2 regions of the Eubacterium sp. AF15-50 genome follow, and region 1 is predicted to be linked to the other one. Evidence: predicted binding sites of a transcription regulator. Region 1 holds the regulator's gene; the other holds the start of a gene.
The links. Region 1 encodes HrcA, which represses chaperone genes, less so after heat shock. Its sites were predicted from a motif close to TGTTAGCACTCNNNNNNNNNGAGTGCTAACA; they were not measured.

Region 1 (4,445 bases):
ACCTTTAATAAACCTATATTTATCACTGTGTCTGTAGGTATAAATTATAAGATATCCACATTCAACAAATCTTGACATAACTGTTGCAATGGCAGCACCTATGACTCCCAGTTTTGGAAAACCAAGTAAACCGAATATTAAAAGAGCATTGAAAACAAAGTCAACAATAACGGCTAAAAGTCCTGCTATCATAGGAACCATGGTTTGACCGGCTTCCTTAAGGGTTGTGCTATAGCAATTTGCCACTACAAAAGGAATAATACTAAAAAGCATGATGTATAGATAATCCCTGGCATATTTAAATGTAGCATGGATATTTCCGGAAGCCCCACCTTCATGCAGGAACATATTAATTAAAGGTTCGTGGAGAATAATTAAAACACACATGCTTATGGCAATAATAAATATTCCTATAATTAATTTCATTCTAAATACATTTCTGGCACCATTATGATTATTCTGACCGAAATATTGGGCAGAAAAAATTCCCGCTCCGGACATTCCACCAAAAACTGCCAGATTAAACACAAAAAATAACTGGTTAATAATGGCAACACCGGTCATCTGGTCTGTTCCGATTTTTCCTACCATTACATTATCAAGCATAGCAACAAAGTTAGTAAGAAGATTTTGAATAACAATAGGCAGTGCAATAGCCATAATCATTTTGTAAAAAGCTTTGTCGCCAAAATATTTTGTTCTAAAAGTCTGTTTTCCTTCCGCAACCATTAAAATAACCTCATCTCATTAAATAATTTAAATAAAAACAGCAATAAATAACTGTATAAAATAATCACAATAATTAATTGCAATAGGTAGTAGAATAACACATGATTCCACTACAATCAATATAAAAATATAAATTAATTTTATAGTTTTAAGATATATTGGTAATGTGCATTATTATAATAGAAGAAAAACTTAAAATAGTGGCGTTAAAAATGTTTACAATTTATTAACAAATCTTTTTTAATAAAATTGTTGACAAAGTACTTTGATAGTGATATTTTAGTGTCAGATGAAATATTAGCACTCGAAACTAATGAGTGCTAATAAATCAAAGAAAGGAGATGCTTATGGAACTTAGTGATAGAAAAGAAAAGATTTTAGATGCTATCATCAGAAGCTACTTAGAAACAGGCGAGCCGGTAGGTTCCAGAACCATTTCCAAGAACACTGATTTGAATTTAAGTTCAGCTACCATTAGAAATGAAATGTCTGACTTAGAAGAGATGGGATACATTATCCAGCCCCATACATCGGCAGGACGTATTCCTACAGATAAAGGTTACAGATTTTATGTGGACAATATCTTAAAGGATAAGATGTCTGAGTTAGATGAAAGAGAAAAGAAGGTAACTGAAAAAGAAGATTTGTTAATTGAGAAGGTTGATAAGGTTGAGACATTACTTCAAAATATGGCAAAGGTATTAGCAAATAATACTAATTATGCCACCATGGTATCCGCACCGAAGTCTCAGGAGAATAAAATCAAGTTTGTTCAATTATCAGTAATTGATGAAAATCAGTTGTTATGCACTGTTGTTTCTGACAAGAATCACGTAGTTAACAGAATTATAAAGATTACACAGCAGATTAGTCAGGAAATGATAGTGAGACTGAATGTGGCACTTAACACTGTTTTGGCAGGTTTGTCATTAGAAGAAATCAACTTAGGAGTTATTTCCACATTAACATCTCAGGCAGGAGAGTTTGAGGGATTGGTTAATGAAGTGTTAAAGACCATTACGGAAGCTATTGCTACAGAGGCACAGATGAAGATTTACACATCAGGTGCCACTAATATTTTTAAATATCCTGAGCTTAGTGATAAGGAAAGAGCCAGCCAGTTACTTACAACATTAGAAGAAAAGTCACAGCTGACGGAACTTATTAATGAAAGTGATGAGGAAACAGGCATTCAGGTATATATAGGTAGTGAGAGCCCGGTTAAGTCCATGAAGGATTGTAGCGTTGTCACGGCAACATACGAGCTTGAAGATGGATTTAAAGGAACTATCGGTATTATAGGACCGAAGCGAATGGACTACGAAAAGGTTGTTGAAACTTTAAGAACTGTTAAAGAACAGTTAAGTGAGACTTTTAAAGATGATAATTAGTATAAAGTTTTAAGAAAGGATGATTATCCGATGCAAAAGGAAAATAAAGATTTAGATGAGAACCTTGAAAAAGATGTGGCAAATGAAGAAACTACAGAGGAAGTAAAGGAAGAATCTAAAAAAGAAGAAAAGTCACAGGATGCAAAAGCACAGGATGTGGCAGAGGAAAAGCAGGATGCATCAGACAAGAATGAAAATCCTGATAAGAAAAAAAAGCGTGGCTTAAAGAAGAAGGACAAAAAAGACCAGCAGATAGAGGAACTTAATGATAAGTACCAGAGATTATTTGCAGAGTTCCAAAACTTCAGAAGCCGAAGCGAAAAGGAAAAGGCAGCAATGTTTGAAACAGGTGCCAAATCTATTATAGAGAAGATACTTCCTATAGTAGACAACTTTGAAAGAGGAGTTGCAGCACTTAGTGAAGAAGATTTAGAGTCACCTGTAGGACAGGGAATGAATCTTATTTATAAACAATTACTTTCAACTCTTGATGAAATGGGAGTTACAGCTATTGAAGCCGAAGGAAAGGAATTTGACTCTGACCTTCACAATGCAGTAATGCATGAGGAAAACGATGAACTTGGTGAAAACATTGTTTCTCAGGAACTGCAGAAAGGCTATAAATATAGAGATACTGTTATTAGACACAGTATGGTAAAAGTTGCAAATTAACTAAAGTTTTATGTTATTTTAGGAGGAAAATAAAATGGGAAAGATTATTGGTATTGATTTAGGAACAACAAACTCATGTGTAGCTGTTATGGAAGGTGGAGAACCTACAGTTATAACAAATGCAGATGGAGCAAGAACAACTCCTTCAGTAGTTGCTTTTAAAAAAGATGGTGAAAGATTAGTTGGTGAGCAGGCTAAACGTCAGGCAGTAACTAATGCAGAAGGTACAGTATCATCAATTAAGAGACATATGGGTACAGATTATAAAGTTACTATTAACGACAAGTCTTATACACCACAGGCTATTTCAGCTATGATTCTTCAGAAGTTGAAAGCTGATGCAGAAAGCTATCTTGGTGAAAAAGTTACAGAAGCAGTTATAACTGTTCCGGCATATTTCAATGATGCTCAGAGACAGGCTACAAAGGATGCAGGTAAGATTGCAGGTCTTGATGTTAAGAGAATTATCAACGAGCCTACAGCAGCAGCTTTGGCTTATGGTCTTGATAATGAAAAAGAACAAAAGATTATGGTATACGATTTAGGTGGTGGAACATTTGATGTATCTGTTATCGAAATCGGTGATGGCGTTATCGAAGTTTTAGCAACAAACGGTGATAATAAGCTTGGTGGTGATGACTTTGATAAGAAGGTTATGGATTATATGGTAGCTGACTTTAAGTCAAAAACAGGTATTGACCTTTCAAATGATAAGATGGCTATGGAAAGAATTAAAGCTGAAGCAGAAGATGCTAAGAAGAAACTTTCATCATCTACACAGGTTGAAATTAACATCCCATTCATTACAGCTAATGAGCAGGGACCTCAGCATCTTAATATGACTCTTACAAAGGCTAAGTTTGATGAACTTACAAGAGACTTAGTTGAGAGAACAGCTATTCCTGTACAGAATGCGTTAAAGGATGCAGGAATTACAGCTTCAGAGCTTAGCAAAGTATTATTAGTTGGTGGTTCTACAAGAATCCCGGCTGTTCAGGATAAGGTTAAACAGTTAACAGGTCACGAGCCATCAAAGAAGATGAATCCTGATGAATGTGTAGCTATTGGTGCTTCAATTCAGGGTGGTAAATTAGCAGGTGACGCAGGTGCCGGTGATATTCTTCTTCTTGATGTTACTCCACTTTCATTATCAATTGAAACAATGGGTGGTGTTGCTACAAGACTTATCGAGAGAAATACAACTATTCCTACAAAGAAGAGCCAGATTTTCTCAACAGCAGCAGATAACCAGACAGCAGTAGATATTAACGTAGTACAGGGTGAGAGACAGTTCGCAAGAGATAACAAGTCCCTTGGACAGTTCAGACTTGATGGAATTCCTCCAGCAAGAAGAGGTGTTCCACAGATTGAGGTTACATTTGATATTGATGCAAACGGTATTGTTAATGTATCAGCTAAAGACCTTGGAACAGGAAAAGAACAGCACATTACAATTACAGCCGGATCAAATATGTCAGATGAAGATATTGATAAGGCAGTTAAGGAAGCAGCTGAATATGAAGCAGCTGATAAGAAACGTAAGGAAGCAATTGATGCAAAAAATGACGCTGAAGCTATCATTACTCAGACAGAACAGGCAATGAGCGAAGCCGGTGATAAGTTAGCAGAAGGTGATAAGCAGGCAGTTCAGGC
Region 2 (4,445 bases), on a different contig from region 1:
TGCGGCTCCAACAACTGCTGCGGTTCCGAATAGCTTTTTTAAAAATCCCATATATAAAATCCTCCGATACATTTATTTTTATGCAATAGCATAATTATTATCATTTATTATAATACTATTTTAGCCGAAATAAAAGCAGTAATACATTAAAAAACATTACTTGAATAAAAAAAACAAAAATGTTAGTCTATAAAAAGTGATTTTAAAAAGAATGATAAAGAGGATTAATATGAATAATAGAAAAATAGTTTTTTTCGATATTGACGGAACAATATATAGATTTGATACAGGGATGCCAAAGGATACTTATGAGGCAATTAAACTTTTAAAGGCCAAGGGACATATTCCGGTTATATGTACCGGACGAACAAGGTGTATGATTTATAAAGAACATATGGCTCCGGGATTTCGGGATATTGTAGCCGGTGCCGGAACATATGTGGAAATTGATGGTAAGGAGCTATATTGCAATACCATTAATAATAATGAGGCAAGAAGAGTAATAGATGGCTTTGTAAGAAATGGCTTTGTTCCGGTGGCTGAAGGAAGAGACAACATTTATATTGGAAGGGATATCAGTGATTTAACTGAAACCACAAAGCATGTATATAATGTTTACAGAGAAAGTATGGGGGATTTTATATTAAGTACAGATGAAAGTGAAATAAATGTATCTAAGGTAAGTGCATTATTTACTAATCACAGTAATCCTGAGGGAATGATAAAGGAATTTGAAAATGATTACACCATTATATCTCATCAGCATAGTTTATTGGAGTTAGTTCCAAAGGGATATAATAAAGCTGTGGGAATTGAAAAATTAATTAAAGCATTAAACATTCCATGGGAAAACACATATGCTTTCGGTGACAGTTTAAATGACATTGACATGCTAAAATATGTTAAGTATGGCTGTGCCATGGGAAATAGTGATGATGCCATAAAGGAAGCTACAAAGTATCATACTTCTGACTTTGATAAGGGTGGAATATATGAGGCATTAAAAAAATTTGAATTAATATAAAGGATGTAATATGAGAATACTGAAGGATAAAAATAATATAATAATAAAGGAAATTAGTGATTTTGATTTACAGCAGACCTTAGAATGTGGACAATGCTTCAGATTTTATAAACAGGATGAACAGGAGTATGTTGTAGTAGCCTATGGCAGGCTTTTACATATAATGGAAAAGGATAACAACCTTGTTTTTCTTAATAAAACAATTAATGAAGTTGAAAATATATGGATACCATACTTTGATTTAAACAGAGATTATGGAAAAATTAAGGAGTTTCTTCTGAAAAGTGATGAAACCTTAGAGCCTGCGATAAAAGAAAAAAACGGCGTAAGGATTCTTAATCAGGAGTTTGTGGAAACATTAATATCCTTTATAATTTCCCAAAATAAGCAGATTCCCCATATAAAACATATTGTGAAAACAATCAGTGAGAATTTTGGTGACTATTTAGGGGAGGTAAATGGAGAAAAATACTATTCCTTTCCTAATATGAAACAGTTAAGCAATATTACCGAGGCAGATTTCAGGGAAATGAAAACAGGTTTTAGGGCACCTTATTTGTCAGACGCAGTTGAGAAGCTTTCTACAGGCATCATAAACGAAAAGGAAATTAGAATGTTAAAGGAGGAAGATGCCAGAAAGAAACTAATGGAAATAAAGGGAGTTGGTGAAAAAGTTGCTAACTGCGTAATGCTTTTTTCGTTGGGATACAGGCAGGCATTTCCTATTGATGTGTGGATAAAAAGAATTATGGAGACTTTATATTTTAACGGAAAAGATACCTCAAAGGAGATAATAGGAAAATGTGCTAAGGAATTATATGGAGAATATGGTGGCTACGCACAACAATATCTGTTTTGTTTTGGAAGAGATAATAAAGTTGGAAAAAACAAAAATGAATAGAATATTTATTTTGTTAATAAATTGTAAAAATATAACATTAGGTATTGCATTAATCAAAAAAAGTGTTACTATTATTGTTAGTTGGTTAGCACTCGTATATGCGGAGTGCTAACAAGAAATGTTATTATGGAGGTTAAAAAATGAAATTAATACCATTAGCAGATAGAGTAGTTTTAAAGCAGTCTACTCCGGAAGAAAAAACAAAATCAGGAATTATATTGACAAGTACATCTCAGGAGAAGCCACAGCAGGCAGAAGTTATTGCTGTAGGTCCCGGTGGAGTTGTAGACGGTAAAGAAGTTGTTATGAATGTTAAGCCTGGAGATATGGTTATCTTTTCAAAGTATGCAGGCAATGAAGTTAAATTAGATGATGAAGAATATATAATTGTAAAACAGTCAGATATTCTTGCAATCGTTGAATAATTTTGGAGGTAATTAATATGGCAAAGGAAATAAAATATGGCGCTGAAGCCAGAACTGCTCTTGAAGCAGGTGTAAACCAGTTAGCAAATACAGTAAAGGTTACATTAGGACCAAAAGGAAGAAACGTTGTTCTTGATAAATCTTTTGGCGCACCACTTATTACAAATGATGGCGTAACAATTGCAAAGGAAATAGAACTTGACGATTCATTTGAAAACATGGGAGCACAGCTTGTAAAGGAAGTTGCTACTAAAACAAACGATGTAGCAGGTGACGGTACAACAACAGCTACAGTTTTAGCTCAGGCAATGATTAATGCCGGAATGAAGAACTTAGCTGCCGGTGCTAATCCTATTATTTTAAGAAAAGGAATGAAGAAAGCAACAGATGTAGCAGTTGATGCTATTGCTGATATGAGCAGTGTTGTAACAGGAAAGGAACAGATTGCAAAGGTTGCAGCTATTTCTGCCGGTGATGAGGAAGTTGGTAACATGGTAGCAGATGCCATGGAAAAGGTTTCTAACGATGGCGTTATTACAATAGAAGAGTCAAAAACAATGAAAACTGAATTAGACCTTGTTGAAGGTATGCAGTTTGACAGAGGATATATTTCAGCATATATGGCTACAGATATGGATAAGATGGAAGCTACACTGGATGATCCATATATCCTTATTACAGATAAGAAAATCTCTAACATTCAGGAAATCCTTCCTGTCTTAGAGCAGATTGTTCAGTCAGGAGCTAAACTTCTTATTATTGCAGAAGATGTTGAGGGTGAAGCCCTTACAACACTTATTGTAAATAAGCTTCGTGGAACATTTAACGTAGTTGCAGTTAAGGCACCTGGATATGGTGACAGAAGAAAAGAAATGCTTAAGGATATAGCAATTCTTACCGGTGGTCAGGTTATTTCAGAAGAATTAGGTTTATCTCTTGCAGATACAAAGATTGAAGATTTAGGTAGAGCAAAATCTGTTAAGGTTGCAAAAGAAAATACCATAATCGTTGATGGTCTTGGTAATTCAGATGAAATTGCAGCAAGAGTTGCCCAGATTAAAACCCAGATAGAAGAAACCACATCAGAATTTGATAAAGAGAAACTGCAGGAAAGACTTGCTAAGCTAGCAGGTGGTGTTGCAGTTATCAGAGTTGGTGCTGCTACAGAACCTGAAATGCAGGAAAACAAACTTAGAATGGAAGATGCATTAAATGCTACAAGAGCTGCCGTAGAAGAAGGTATTATAGCAGGTGGTGGTTCAGCATACATTCACGCATCAAAGAAGGTTGCTGAGTTAGTTAATACATTAGAAGGTGATGAGAAGACAGGTGCTTCTATTATTCTTAAGGCATTAGAGGCTCCACTTTTCACTATTGCCCAGAATGCAGGACTTGAAGGCTCAGTTATTGTTAATAAGGTAAGAGAATCAGAACCTGGAACAGGATTTGATGCATTAAATGGCGAGTATGTTCAGATGGTAGACAGAGGAATTCTTGATCCGGCTAAGGTTACAAGAAGTGCTCTTCAGAATGCAACAAGTGTGGCAAGTACATTACTTACAACAGAATCAGTTGTTGCAAATATTAAAGAAGATACACCGGCTATGCCTGCCGGAAACCCTGGAATGGGAATGATGTAATTAATAATTGCTACTTATGTAGCAGATAAAAAAAGCCTATGGGATAACATGATATGTTTCCCGTAGGCCTTTTTTTGATGTAAAAATGATAAATATACACCATTTTTTACTTAGGTATTAATTTTTTAAAAAGTGCCTAAAATAGGACATAAAAACAATTTTATTATTGGAATGACAAAGCATATATGATACAATTTATTTATATTAAATTAAAGGAGCGAAAATATAATGAAAGGTATTAAAAGAAGTATTTTATCATTAATGCTGGTACTTGCGTTAGTAGTATCAGGTGTGTCGGTTATGCCTGTAAAGGCTTTAGAGCTTAATGCTAATCCGATTACAAATTTAAAATTTGTGGAAAACAGCAATGGTTCATGTACAATAACATGGGACAAACTAAGTGGAGGTTCTTATAATATTTATAAGGCAAAAAGCCGATATGCAAAGTACAGTAA

Region 2: groES (co-chaperone GroES) is a predicted target of HrcA. The motif match lies at 2,009-2,039, and genes of this name have one in related genera.

What each region holds. Positions count from the first base shown of each region.
Region 1 covers NZ_CAKVZL010000042.1:8,196-12,640, forward strand. Annotated here, with positions in the region: gene Q5O73_RS06245 (MATE family efflux transporter) at 1-729, opposite strand, end outside; gene hrcA (heat-inducible transcriptional repressor HrcA) at 1,071-2,120, shown strand; gene grpE (nucleotide exchange factor GrpE) at 2,151-2,792, shown strand; gene dnaK (molecular chaperone DnaK) at 2,827-4,445, shown strand, end outside.
Region 2 covers NZ_CAKVZL010000046.1:10,887-15,331, reverse strand. Annotated here, with positions in the region: gene Q5O73_RS06540 (hypothetical protein) at 1-51, opposite strand, end outside; gene Q5O73_RS06535 (Cof-type HAD-IIB family hydrolase) at 230-1,024, shown strand; gene Q5O73_RS06530 (DNA-3-methyladenine glycosylase) at 1,035-1,925, shown strand; gene groES (co-chaperone GroES) at 2,066-2,350, shown strand; gene groL (chaperonin GroEL) at 2,368-3,990, shown strand; gene Q5O73_RS06515 (hypothetical protein) at 4,219-4,445, shown strand, end outside.